DNA from 2 places in the Delftia sp. S65 genome. Region 1 is predicted to be linked to the other one. Evidence: riboswitches for the same ligand, from Rfam matches in the RefSeq annotation. Region 1 holds a riboswitch; the other holds the start of a gene.
The links. Region 1 has a riboswitch for S-adenosylhomocysteine ahead of ahcY (adenosylhomocysteinase). Riboswitches for the same ligand answer to the same signal wherever they lie in the genome.

Region 1 (6,966 bases):
ACGACATCGAGGCCGAAGGCGCGAATGGACGCCGTGTCATCTCCGTAAGCCTGCAGACGCAGGCGGATCCAGCGCGGGATCTCGGCGCCGCAGGCGTCCGAGAAGCGCATCAGCTGCGTAGAGCTGGTGATGGGCATGATGCCGGGAACAACCGGTGCATCAAGCCCCATGCCGCGCGCCGCATCAACGAAACGGCAGTAGGCGTCGGCATTGTAGAAATATTGGGTGATCGCGGAATCCGCGCCAGCGCGCACTTTAGCCGCAAACGCTTCCAGATCGGAATGTGGGGATTTCGCCTGCGGGTGGACCTCGGGATAGGCTGCCACCTCGATGCGGAACCAGTCGCCGAACTCGCGGCGGATGAATTCCACGAGGTCGCTGGCGTACTGGAATTCACCGCCCAGGCCATAGCCGCTGGGCAGGTCGCCGCGCAGCGCGACGATGCGGCGCACGCCCATGGCCTTGAGCTCCTGCAGCTCGGCACGCACCTTGTCGTGCGTGGCGCCCACGCAGGAGAAATGCGATGCCGCGCTGACGCCTTCGCTCTGGATGTCACGCACCATGTTGAAGGTGCCGGCCTGCGTGGAGCCGCCCGCGCCATAAGTGACGGAGCAGAACTGGGGCTTGCGTGCATAGAGGTTCTTGCGCACCTGCACATGCTTGGCCGCGCCTTCGGGCGTCTTGGTCGGGAAGAATTCGAAGCTGATCGGAAAGCTCATGTAAGACTCACTGCTCAGTGTTTCATTCGTTGCGTTTGCGCAGCTTGGCGCGCCCAGGTCCGGGCACGCCGAACTCGGTGCTGGTGTCGATCACACGCTCGTTGCGCTGCTCGCGCAGCACGGTGCGGGACACGCGCTTGGGCGCGGCCTTCACGGCCGAACGGGGTTCATCCTCGTCCTGCGTTTCAGGCTGCTCTGGCTCCTTCACCACGGCCGCCTGCTGGGCATGCACGAAGAATTCGCGGTTGCCGTCACCGCCTTCGATGGCCGACTCCATCCAGCCCTTGACCTCCAGGCCCAGCTCGCCCAGGCAGGTGCGGATGCGCTGCTCCACCTCGGTGAACAGGGCCGCATCGCGCACGATGCCGCCCTTGCCGACCTGGCCCGGCTGCAGTTCGAACTGCGGCTTGACCAGCATCAGCAGCTGGCCATGCGGCTTGAGCAGGCGCGTGACGGCCGGCAGCACCAGGGTCAGCGAGATGAAGGACAGATCGCCCGTGACGAAGTCGAACTGCGGCGTGATGTCCACGTCGGCAAACTCGGCGCGGCGGCGGCGCTGCGTGGCCACCGTGCCTTCTTCCCGGGCTTTGCCCTTGGCCGCGCGCTCGGCCTTGAAGGCCTCGATCTCTTTTTCCTTGGCGTCGTCGCTGTCGTCGTAGTCTTCATCGACCAGACCGCCGTTGCGCATCCAGGCATAGGGCGCCACGGGCTGGGTGTCGTTGTCGTCGGGATCTTCTTCCCAGCGTTCGGACAGCACTTCCTCGCAGGACTCCTGCAGGCCCTCGGCCGTCACCGCGCGGGCGTTGACGCCCTCGACGCAGATCACACGCACATCCGAGCGCAGCCGGTCATGCAACTGGCCGTGGCCCACGTCCACGCCGATGACCTGGGCGGCGCCCGCCTGCAGCAGGCAGTCGGTGAAACCGCCCGTGCTCTGGCCCACGTCCAGGCAGCGCAGGCCCTGCACCGACAGCTTGGTGGCCGCCAGTGCGCCTTCCAGCTTCAGCCCGCCGCGCGAGATGAACCGGGCCTCGGCCCCGTCCAGCAACTGCAGCTCGGCACCCGCAGGAATCTCGTCGCCGTTCTTGGCAACCTTCTTCCAAGGCGTCAGCGGCGTCATGCGCCATTGCACGCCGCCTGCAATCAGCCGCTGCGCCTGCGAGCGCGTGGCCGCATGGCCGGCTTCCACCAAAAATACATCTGCGCGCATAGCGTCGCTCCAGGAAATCTCAGTTGACTAATGCCCGAAACCGGCGCGACCCAACTCAGGGACGCCAAGCAAGGGCCGCCCCGCAGCGAGGGCGTCGTCCCCCTCCTCCGCGAAGCGGATAGAGAGGGGGAAGGCGCGTCAGCGCCTCAGGGGGTGCTTAGTAGCGATAAGTTTCGGGCTTGTAGGGACCCTGCTTGCTCACGCCGATATAGGCAGCCTGGCCGTCCGTCAGTTCGGTCAGCATGGCGCCGACCTTCTTCAGGTGCAGGCGGGCGACCTTCTCGTCCAGGATCTTGGGCAGCACGTAGACCTTGCCGACCTCGTAGGCATCGGGCTTGGTGAACAGCTCGATCTGGGCGATGGTCTGGTTGGCGAACGAGGCGCTCATCACGAAGCTGGGGTGGCCGGTGGCGCAACCCAGGTTCACCAGGCGGCCCTTGGCCAGCAGGATGATCTTCTTGCCGTCAGGGAAGGTGATGTGGTCCACCTGGGGCTTGATCTCTTCCCACTGGTACTGCTCGATGGAGGCGACGTCGATCTCGTTGTCGAAGTGGCCGATGTTGCAGACGATGGCTTCGTTCTTCATGGCCACCATGTGCTCGTGGCGGATGATATCGCGGTTGCCGGTGGTGGTCACAAAGATGTCGGCCTTGTCGGCTGCCCACTCCATGGTCACGACCTTGTAGCCTTCCATGGCCGCCTGCAGGGCGTTGATGGGATCGATCTCGGTGACCCAGACCTGGGCCGACAGCGCGCGCAGCGCCTGGGCGCAGCCCTTGCCCACGTCGCCGTAGCCGGCCACCACGGCAACCTTGCCGGCGATCATCACGTCGGTGGCGCGCTTGATGCCGTCCACCAGCGATTCGCGGCAGCCGTAGAGGTTGTCGAACTTGCTCTTGGTGACGGAGTCGTTGACGTTGATGGCACGGAACTTCAGCGTGCCCTTGGCCGACATCTCGTTGAGGCGGTGCACGCCGGTCGTGGTCTCTTCAGTCACGCCGATGATGTGGGCGCTCTTGCGCGTGTACCAGGTGGGGTCCTGGGCCAGCTTGGCGCGGATGGCGGCGAAGGCGATCTTCTCTTCTTCGGAGGCGGGGTTGTCCAGCACGGACAGGTCCTTTTCGGCGCGCATGCCCAGGTGCAGCAGCATGGTGGCGTCGCCGCCGTCGTCCAGGATCATGTTGGGGCCTTCGCCTTCGGTGCCGGCGGCGCCGAATTCAAAGATGCGGTGGGTGTAGTCCCAGTAGTCGGCCAGCGATTCGCCCTTGATGGCGAACACGGGCGTGCCGGTTTCCGCGATGGCGGCAGCAGCGTGGTCCTGCGTCGAGAAGATGTTGCACGACGCCCAGCGCACTTCGGCGCCCAGGGCCTTGAGCGTCTCGATCAGCACGGCCGTCTGGATGGTCATGTGCAGCGAGCCGGTGATGCGCGCGCCCTTGAGGGGCTGGGCAGCGGCGAATTCCTCGCGCGTGGCCATCAGGCCGGGCATTTCGGTTTCGGCGATCCGGATTTCCTTGCGGCCCCAGGCAGCGAGGGAAATGTCAGCGATGGCCGTGTCGGCGGAAACGGGACGAACAGCAGCGTTCATGGTTTTCTCCAAAAGATGAATGAAAAACCACGTTCTGCGGGAGACGAAAAAAAGCTCACCGCACAGAAAGCGTGGGCGAGCGTCGTTGCAGGTATGACTCCGAGCCTCGCGACCACGCCTGATGTGTGGGGGCCGCTGCAACGCTCCTCAGAGAGGCGCCGATTATACCGATCCCGGGGATGCCTCACCGCCCAGCCCCACAAGCCGGTAGCCCACCTGCAGCTCGGTCACCAGGTGGCGCGGCTGGGCCGGCTCGTCCTCGATCTTCTGGCGCAGATTGGCCATGTGCACGCGCAGGTAGTGGGCGCGACTCAGGTACTCGGGGCCCCAGACCTGCAGCAGCAGCTGGCGGTGGGTCATCACACGGCCCTGGGCGGCGATCAGGGCCGCCAGCAGGCGGAATTCGATGGGCGTGAGGTGCACCGGCTGCCCCGCGCGCCGCACCTCATGCGTGGCCAGGTCCACCTGCACCGGGCCGAAGTGCACCTTGCTGGACGCGGCGGTGCCGCCCGCCCCACCGGCGGCGCCCAGCTGCTGGCGGCGGCGCAGCATCACGCGCAGCCGGGCCAGCAGCTCGGGCACGCCGAAGGGCTTGACCAGGTAGTCGTCGGCGCCGGCATCCAATGCGGCCACCTTCTCGTCCTCACGCTCGCGCGCGGAGAGCACGAGCACGGGCACGGAGGACCACCCGCGCAGCTCGGTCAGGACCTGCTTGCCATCGGCGTCCGGCAGGCCCAGGTCGAGGATGACCAGGTCCGGCTGGCGGCTCGCCGCCTCTATCAGGCCGCGGCGCGCGCTGTCGGCCTCGAAGACCTGCCAGCCTTCGTCTTCCAGCACCAGGCGCACGAAGCGGCGGATGCCGGGGTCGTCCTCGATCATCAGGATGCGGTTGGCGGGCGTGCTCATGGGGTGCTTTCGTGCATGGCGGGACTCTAATCCAGCGCAGGCTGCTCGGGCACGGGAAAGCGCAGCGTGAAGATGGTGCCCGGGCCGGGCCGTGCGGCGGCAGCCTCGATGCGCCCGCCATGCGCCTCGACGATGCTGCGCACCAGCGCCAGGCCCAGGCCGATGCCCGAGACGGTGGACTCGGCCGTGCCGCGCGTGAAGGGCTCGAACAGCGTCTCCACCGGCAGGTGCGATGGCAGGCCCGGCCCGCCATCGCGCACGGACAGCAGCAGCTCGCCATCCTGCACACGCGCACTGATGGCCAGCGGCGTGCCGGCCGGCGTGTACTTGGCGGCGTTGTCCAGCAGGTTGACCAGCACGCGCTCCATGAGCAGGGCATCGAGCTGCAGCAGCGGCAGGCTGGCGGGCACGTCGGTGCTCACGGGATGCTGGCCCAGGCGCGCGCGCATCTGGCGCAGCGCGCTGCCCACCACTTCATCCAGCGGAAGCCATTCGCGCTGCAGGTGCACGCCGCCTTGCTGCAGGCGCGCCATGTCCAGCAGGTTCTCCACCAGGCGCTGCATGGCCTGCGCCTGGATGCGGACCTGCTCCAGCATGTCGGCCGCGCCGCCCGGCGGCACATGGCGCTGCGCGGCCTCGGCCGCGCCCAGGATGGTGGTCAGCGGCGTGCGCAGGTCGTGCGAGACGGCCGACAGCAGGGTGTTGCGCATGCGCTCGCCCTCCATGGCGATCTGGGTCTGCTGGGCCACGGCCACGAAGTGCTGGCGCTCCAGCGCCAGCGCCACCTGGCTGGCGCAGGCCTCCAGCAGACGCTGCTCCTCGGGCACCTCCAGGCGCTGCGGCGCGCGCAGCTGCAGCACCAGCACGCCGCGCATGCGCACAGGTGCGGCCAGCGGCACATAGCGGGCCGGTGCGGCCGGCAGCGTGTCCGTGCCCTGGCCGGCCTGCTGGCCATGGTCCATGGCCCAGCGCGCAATGCTGTCGTCCATGGGGCAGGGGCCGCCGCCCGCGGGCCGCAGGCGCTCGTCGGCATCGGGCAGCAGCAGCCCGGCCTGGGCGTCGAACACGCCCGAGACCGTGCGCAGCGCGATCTCCACCACCTGCTCCTGCGTGAGCGCGCCCGACAGGTCGCGCGCCAGCCGCGCCAGGGCGCCCGCGCGCCGCTCGCGCTCGGCCGCCACGCGCGCCTCATGCCTCAGCCGCGCCATGAGCTGGCCGCAGACCAGGGCCACGCCTAGCATCAGCACGAAGGTGAACAGGTACTGCGTGTCGTTGACATGGAAGGATCCGCGCGGAGGCACGAAGAAAAAGTCGAAGCACAGTACCGACAGCAGCGCCGCCCAGGCGCCCGGGCCACGCCCCCAGCGCAACGAAGACAGCACGACGATGAGCAGGAACAGCATCACCACGTTGGCCGGGTCGAAGATGCGCAGCAGCTGCTCGGCCAGCACCGTGGCGGTCAAGCAGGCCAGGGTCACGCCGGCATAGCCCTTCCAGGGCAGCGGCCTGCGCCGCAGCGGTGCGGCAGGCGCGGCCTCGGTCCGGGCCGCGCTGGAGCCCCCGGAGAGCACCAGCACGTCGATGTCGGGATGCAGCTGGACGATGCGGTCAGGCAGGCTGCGGCCCCACCAGCGCCAGGGCGACCATGCCGGGCGCGGCGGCTGGGCCAGTACCAGGCGGCTGGCGTTGCGCTCGCGCGCGAAGGCGACCAGGGCCTCGGCCACATCGGCGCCCGGCAGCGTGGCCGTCTCGGCGCCCAGGCGCGCGGCCAGGGCCAGGGTCTTGAGCACGGCGGCCTGCACGCTGCGTGGGCGGTGCTGGCGCTGGGGCGCGTCCACGTAGACCACCATCCAGTCCGCATCGAGCCGGCGCGCCATGCGCGCGACCTGGCGCACCAGGGCGTCGTCGCCCGCGTGTCCTGCCACGGCCACCAGCAGGCGCTCACGCGCAGGCCATACCGTGCCTATGGAGCGCTCGCGCCGGTAGTCGCGCATGTCCTCGTCCACGCGGTCGGCCGTGCGGCGCAGCGCCAGCTCGCGCAGCGCCAGCAGGTTGCCGCGCCTGAAGAAGTTGCGTGAGGCCCGCTCGGCCTGCTCCAGCATGTAGACCTTGCCGTCCTTCAACCGGCGCAGCAGTTCGTCGGGCGAGATGTCGACGACGATGACCTCGTCGGCATCGTCGAAGATCTGGTCGGGCACGGTCTCGCGCACCGTGATGCCCACGATGCCGCCCACCACGTCGTTCAGGCTTTCCAGGTGCTGCACGTTGATCGTGGTCCAGACATCGATGCCTGCGTCCAGCAGCTCCTGCACGTCCTGCCAGCGCTTGGGATGGCGCGAACCCGGCGCATTGCTGTGCGCCAGTTCATCGAGCAGCAGCACGCGCGGCCGCCGCGCGAGCGCCGCATCCAGGTCGAACTCGCGCAGCGTCCGCCCCTGGTGCGGCAGCTCGCGCAGCGGCAGCTGCTCCAGGCCATGCAGTTGCTGCGCCGTTTCCTTGCGGCCATGGGTTTCCACGAGTCCCACCAGAACCTCGCGGCCCCC
Region 2 (6,966 bases), on a different contig from region 1:
ACTTCGACATCAATCCCACGGCCGAGGGACCACAGAAGATCATCACGGGCGGGGTGGACCTGCCCATCGCCCAGGACAAGTAAGCCCGGCATACGACACCCGCCATCCACCATCCGCCAGAGGCCGCCCATGCCCACCTATGACTACCACTGCACCGCATGCGGCGGCTTCGACGCGCTGCGCAGCCTCTCGCAGCGCAACGAGCCCGCGCCCTGCCCCAGCTGCGAGGCGGCCTCGCCCCGCGTCTTCGTCAGCGCGCCGCGCCTGGCCTGCACCAGCCCCGAACAGCGCCGCGCCCACGACACCAACGAGCGCGCCCGGCACGAGCCCAGGCGCTCACGCGATGTGGCCGAGGGCAGCTACGCGCGCATGCGCCACCCTTCGGGCTGCGGCTGCTGCAGCGGCTCCAGCAAGCGCGGCTCCACGGTCACGGCGCCCAACGGCGCCAAGACCTTCCCGACCAAGCGGCCCTGGATGATCAGCCACTGACCTCGGCCCCTGCGCCGCACCAATGACAAAGGCCCGCGACGCGGGCCTTTGGCCTGCCTGGGCGTACCGCTCAGTGCACGGCGCCGATGAAGCCCGCCAGCTCCGGCGTCTGCGGGCTGGCGAACAGCTGCTTGGCCGGGCCGCTTTCATGGATCAGGCCCTGGTGCATGAACACCAGCTGGTCGCCCACGTCGCGGGCAAAGCGCATCTCGTGCGTGACCATGATCAGCGTCATGCCCTCGGCGGCGAGCTGCTTGACCACGGCCAGCACCTCGTTGACCAGCTCCGGGTCCAGGGCCGAGGTGATCTCGTCGCACAGCAGCACCTTGGGCTGCATGGCCAGCGCGCGTGCAATGGCCACGCGCTGCTGCTGGCCGCCGCTGAGCTGGTCGGGGTAGCTGTCGTACTTGTCGCCCAGGCCGACCTTGGCCAGCATCTGGCGCGCCAGCGCCGCCGCCTCGGGCTTTTTCACGCCCTTGACCACGGTGGGCGACAGGGCCACGTTCTCGCCCGCCGTCAGGTGCGGGAACAGGTTGAACTGCTGGAACACCATGCCCACGTTCAGGCGCAGCGCGCGCAGCTGGGCGGGCGAGGGCGCGCTGCCCTCCGAGCCCTTGAGCACGGCGTCGTCCACCACGATCTGGCCGGACTGGATGGCCTCCAGCCCGTTGATGGAGCGCAGCAGCGTGCTCTTGCCCGAGCCGCTGCGGCCGATGATGGCGACCACCTGGCCGCTGTCCACGCTCAGGTCCACGCCCTTGAGCACATGGTTGTTGCCGTAATGCTTGTGAACGGCGCGCACATCAACGAGCGGCATAGAGTTTCTTCTCCAGATGGGATGCGTAGAGGGACAGGGGCCAGCACAGCAGGAAGTAGCCTGCGGCGACCAGGCCGTAGATGAGGAAGGGCTGGAAGGTGGCGTTGGCCAGCATGGAGCCGAGCTTGGTCAGCTCGCTGAAGCCGATGATCGAGGCCACGGCCGTGCCCTTGATGATCTGCACCGAGAAGCCGACCGTGGGCGCTATCGACAGGCGCAGCGCCTGCGGCAGCACCACATGGCGCATCTGCTGCAGGTAGCCCATGGCCAGGCTGGACGAGGCTTCCCACTGGCCGCGGGGGATAGCCTCCACGCAGCCGCGCCAGACCTCGGCCAGGTAGGCGCTGGTGTACAGCGTCAGGCCGATGGCGGCCGCCGTCCAGGGCGAGATGTCCAGGCCGGCCATGGACGAGCCGAAGAACACGATGAACATCTGCATCAGCAGCGGCGTGTTCTGGAAGGCCTGGATATACGCCTTGGCCAGGCGGCGCAGGTTCTGGCTGCGGCCCACGCGGGCGAACAGCACCAGCAATCCGGTGGCGCCGCCCAGCACGAAGGCCAGCAGCGTCAGCGCCAGCGTGGCCAGCAGGCCCTCGGCCAGCTTGGCCAGGATGGGCAGCAGGGGAATGTCGGCAATCATGCGGCGTCTCCGGCAGTGGTTGCAGGTGCAGCAGGTGCAGCGGGCCGGGCTGCACGCGGCGTGCGGCGGCCCACCACGAAGCGCTGGCCTATCCAGGCCAGCAACTGGCGCAGTGCCAGGGCCAGCACGAAGTACGCCGCCGTCACCACCAGGTAGGTCTCGAACGCGCGGAAGTTGCGCGACTGGATGAAGTTGGCCGCAAACGTCAGGTCCTGGGCGGCGATCTGCGAGACCACCGAGGTGCCCAGCATCACGATCACGATCTGGCTGCTCAGCGAGGGCCAGACCCGCTGCAGCGCAGGGCGCAGCACCACATGGCGGAAGACCGCCCAGCGGCCCATGCCCAGCGCGCCAGCGGCTTCCAGCTGGCCGCGCGGCGTCTCCTGGATGCCGGCGCGCACGATCTCGGTGATGTAGGCGCCCAGGTTGATCACCGTGGTCAGCAGGCAGGCCTGCCATTCGTTGATCTGCACGCCCAGCGAAGGCAGGCCGAAGAACACGAACATCAGCTGCACCAGGAAGGGCGTGTTGCGTATGCCCTCCACGTACACCTTGAACAGCCAGTGCAGCGGCGCAATGCGCCAGGCGCGGCTGACGCCGCCGGCCACGCCGATGGCGCCGCCCAGCACGGCGCCCGCCGCCGTCAGCGCCAGCGTGAAGCCTGCGCCCTGTGCCAGCAGGCCGCTGTAGTCGAACACGGCGCCGAAGTCGAATTGATAGGCCATGGAAGGATTTCCGGGAACAGGGGCGCAGCGGTTACAGGGTGGCGGGCAGCGGCATCTTCATCCAGCGCTGGGACAGGCCGGTCAGGCGGCCGTCGGCCTTGAGCTTGGTGATGATGGCGTCCACCTTCTGCAGCAGCGCCGGCTCTCCCTTGGCCACGCCGATGTAGCAGGGCGTGTCCTCGACCGCGAACTTCACGTCCAGCTGGCGCAGCCTGGTGCGCTCGTTGACGGCGTTGGCCACGATGTTGCCCAGCGTCACCAGCTGCACCTGGCCCGTCAGATAGCTTTGCGCGGTGGCGTTGTTGTCCTCGTAGCGCTTGATGGTGGCCGAGGCCGGCGCCACCTGCGTGAGGGCCAGGTCCTCGGTGGAGCCGCGCGTCACGCCCACGGTCTTGCCGGCCAGGTCGGCAGGGGCCTTGATGCTCACGTCCTTGGGGCCGTAGACGCTCTTGGGGAAGGGCGCATAGGCCTGGGTGAAGTCGATCACCTTGGCGCGCTCGGCGTTCTTGCCCAGGCTGGAGATGACGATGTCGGCCTTGCCCGTGGTCAGGAAGGGAATGCGGTTGGTGCTGGTCACGGGCACCAGCTCCACCTTCACGCCCAGCTCCTGGGCCACCAGGGCCGCCATGTCGATGTCATAGCCCTGCAGCTTCAGGTCGGTGCCCAGCGAGCCGAAGGGCGGGAAGTCCTGCGGAATCGCCACGCGCAGCACGCCGGCCTTCTGGATGTTGGCCAGCATGTCGGCATGGGCTGCGCCGCCCAGGCCGGCAGCGGCCAGGGTGGCGGCCGCCAGGGCGGTGCGGATGAATGCGCGGCGGGGTGTCAGGGGGGAAGTCATGCGAAAGCTCCTTCGGGAGGTGGGGTGAGGCGAAAGGAAAGCGGGTCAGGGTCGGGCGCAGATGTATCGGGCGCCGTCGCGTCGGGCGCCGTTGCGTCGGGCGCCGTCGCGTCGTCCGGTGTGTCGAGATCGATGCCGCTGCGCCTGGCGGCCGACAGCAGGTGGGCGCGCATGGCGCCCGCGGCACCCGGCGCATCGCCCGCGCAGACGGCCTGCACGATGGCGTCGTGCTCGCGCACGGGCTGGTCGTCGGCGCCGCTCCAGGCAAACGGCAGGCGCAGGCTGTGGCTGATGGCCAGCTCCAGCTGGCGCGCCATGGCCACCAGGCCCGGGTTGCCCGACAGCTGGGCCAGCAGCAGGTGGAACTGCAGATCGGCGTCGGCGGCGGCCAGCAGGTCGCTGCGGGCGAGGGCATGGGCCAGCTGGGACTGGGTCCATTGCAGCTGGCGCAGGCCGCTGTCGTCGGCGCGCACGGCCGCCAGCGCGGCCCAGCCGGGCTCCAGCACCAGGCGCAGCTCGATCAGCTGGCGCGGCGACAGCGTGCCCAGCGCCGGGGTGGCATAGGCGCGGTGCATGCGTGCACGGCCGCTGTGCGGGCCGTTGATGCGCACGCCCTTGCCCGGCTGGATCTCGACCAGGCCCAGGGCCTCCAGCATGGACAGCGCCTCGCGCAGCGAAGCGCGGCTGATGCCCAGCTGCCGGGCCAGCTCGCGCTGCGGCGGCAGCTGGCTGCCGCCGGGATAGTGGCCGCTCAGGATGTGCTGCTGCAGCGTCTGGGCCATCGAGATCGGAATGCTTTGCATGGGCTGGCGCGGGTGGAGGGTTTTGGCCTGACTGGTCAGACCACGTACCCAGCAGATAGCGAATTGCGTGCCAGATGCAAAAAAAGGAGCGTTGTCCTCAGGCACTGCAAAGAATCCGGGGCGATGGGGCATCGACAATCCGCCCCGAAGGCGCTGCCGGCGGCCCGCGCTGCCGCGCTTTGGTGCAGTGCCGCATGGCTTTGTGCAGGCCTGCCCCGAATGCGGGCGTAAAACCCGCACTGCAGGCCGCCGCCAGCCGCCGTAGAATCCCGGGCTTTGGCCCGAGGAGCGTTGCAGCGCGGCACCCGCCCATCCGTACACCGGATCGCGTGCCGCGTCAGGCTTGGGCCAGGTGCAGGTTCCCGGCCGGACCGCGCCCACGGTGCCAACGACGCTCACCTGTTGCCATGCCGTTTTTGCAGGTGAGCTTGATGTCGTCCTCTTTCACTCCCCCTCCCATGCGTCTGTCGGGCCTGGAGCCCGTCTCCATCGGCGAGGGCACGCTGTTCGTCAACGTGGGCGAGCGCACCAACGTCACGGGCTCCAAGGCCTTTGCGCGCATGATCCTCAACGAGCAGTACGAGGAAGCGCTGTCCGTGGCACGCCAGCAGGTGGAAAACGGCGCCCAGGTGATCGACGTGAACATGGACGAGGCCATGCTCGACAGCAAGGCCGCCATGGTGCGCTTCCTGAACCTCATCGCCTCCGAGCCCGACATCGCCAAGGTGCCGGTCATGGTGGACAGCTCCAAGTGGGAAGTCATCGAGGCCGGCCTGCGCTGCCTGCAGGGCAAGGGCATCGTCAACTCCATCTCCATGAAGGAAGGCCTGGATGAATTCAAGCGCCAGGCCCGGCTGATCAGGCGCTACGGCGCGGCCGCCGTGGTCATGGCCTTCGACGAGAAGGGCCAGGCCGACACCTACCAGCGCAAGATCGAGATCTGCGAGCGCGCCTACCGCATCCTGGTGGACGAGGTGGGCTTCCCGCCCGAGGACATCGTCTTCGACCCCAACATCTTCGCCGTGGCCACCGGCATCGAGGAGCACGACAACTACGCCGTGGACTTCATCGAGGCCGTGCGCTGGATCAAGCGCAACCTGCCCGGCGCCAAGGTCTCGGGCGGTGTCTCCAACGTGAGCTTCAGCTTCCGCGGCAACGACCCCGTGCGCGAGGCCATCCACACCGTCTTCCTGTACCACGCCATCTCGGCAGGCATGGACATGGGCATCGTCAACGCCGGCATGGTCGGCGTCTATGACGACCTGGAGCCCCAGCTGCGCGAGCGCGTGGAAGACGTGGTGCTCAACCGCCGCCCTGACGCCGCCGAGCGCCTGCTGGAGATCGCCGACGCCGCCAAGGGCGCCGCCAAGGACGACAGCAAGAAGCTCGAATGGCGCGGCACGCCCGAGAACCCGAAGACCGTGGGCGAGCGCCTGTCGCACGCCCTGGTGCACGGCATCACCGACTTCATCGTCGTCGACACCGAAGAGGCCTACCAGCAGATCGTGGTGCAGGGCGGCGGCCGCCCGCTGCACGTGATCGAAGGCCCGCTCATGGACGGCATGAACATCGTGGGCGACCTGTTCGGCGCCGGCAAGATGTTCCTGCCCCAGGTGGTCAAGTCGGCGCGCGTGATGAAGCAGGCCGTGGCCCACCTCGTGCCCTACATCGAAGAGGAAAAGCGCCAGCAGGAAGCGGCGGGCCTGGACGTGTCCAGCAAGGGCAAGATCGTCATCGCCACCGTCAAGGGCGATGTGCACGACATCGGCAAGAACATCGTCACCGTGGTCCTGCAGTGCAACAACTTCGAGGTCATCAACATGGGCGTGATGGTGCCCTGCCATGAGATCCTGGCCCGGGCCAAGGCCGAGGGCGCGGACATCATCGGCCTGTCGGGCCTGATCACGCCCAGCCTCGAAGAGATGCAATACGTCGCCGGCGAGATGCACAAGGACGACTACTTCCGCATCAAGAAGATTCCGCTGCTGATCGGCGGCGCCACCTGCTCGCGCGTGCACACCGCCGTCAAGATCGCGCCCAAGTACGAAGGCCCCGTGGTCTACGTGCCCGATGCCTCGCGCAGCGTCAGCGTGGCCCAGAGCCTGCTGGGCGAGAACAAGGGCAACTACCTGGCCGAGATCCAGGCCGACTACGACAAGGTCCGCACCCAGCACGCCAACAAGAAGAAGACACCGCTGTGGCCTCTGGCAAAGGCCCGCGCCAACGCCACGCCCGTGGACTTTTCCCAGGCCCCCGTGGCGCCGCGCGCCCTGGGCCGGCGCGTGTTCCGCAACTTCGACCTGGCCGAGATCGCCGAGTACATCGACTGGGGCCCGTTCTTCCAGACCTGGGACCTGGCCGGCCCCTATCCGGCCATCCTCGACGACGAGATCGTGGGCGTCGAGGCGCGCAAGGTGCTGGCGGACGGCCAGGCCATGCTCAAGAAGATCATCGAAGGCCGCTGGCTGCAGGCCAACGGCGCCATCGGCCTGTTCCCTGCCAACCGCGTGGGCGATGACATCGAGTTCTACGCCGACGAGTCCCGCAGCCAGGTGCTGATGACCTGGTACGGCATGCGCCAGCAGACCGAAAAGCAGATGGTGGAAGGCCCGGATGGCCAGCCCGTGATGCGCCCCAGCCGCTGCCTGTCCGAC

Region 2: it holds a riboswitch for S-adenosylhomocysteine, as region 1 does, so the genes downstream of both, metH (methionine synthase) here and ahcY (adenosylhomocysteinase) in region 1, are expected to answer to the same signal.

The regions. Positions count from the first base shown of each region.
Region 1 covers NZ_JACVUR010000014.1:93,565-100,530, reverse strand. The annotation lists gene metF (methylenetetrahydrofolate reductase [NAD(P)H]) at 1-719, opposite strand, end outside; gene IAE24_RS14370 (TlyA family RNA methyltransferase) at 742-1,929, opposite strand; gene ahcY (adenosylhomocysteinase) at 2,087-3,517, opposite strand; S-adenosyl-L-homocysteine riboswitch at 3,588-3,672, opposite strand; gene IAE24_RS14360 (response regulator) at 3,680-4,423, opposite strand; gene IAE24_RS14355 (sensor histidine kinase) at 4,450-6,966, opposite strand, start outside.
Region 2 covers NZ_JACVUR010000002.1:15,942-22,907, reverse strand. The annotation lists gene fmdA (formamidase) at 1-83, shown strand, start outside; gene IAE24_RS02060 (FmdB family zinc ribbon protein) at 130-489, shown strand; gene IAE24_RS02055 (amino acid ABC transporter ATP-binding protein) at 560-1,306, opposite strand; gene IAE24_RS02050 (amino acid ABC transporter permease) at 1,293-1,946, opposite strand; gene IAE24_RS02045 (amino acid ABC transporter permease) at 1,943-2,671, opposite strand; gene IAE24_RS02040 (transporter substrate-binding domain-containing protein) at 2,703-3,509, opposite strand; gene IAE24_RS02035 (FadR/GntR family transcriptional regulator) at 3,506-4,312, opposite strand; S-adenosyl-L-homocysteine riboswitch at 4,590-4,716, shown strand; gene metH (methionine synthase) at 4,771-6,966, shown strand, end outside.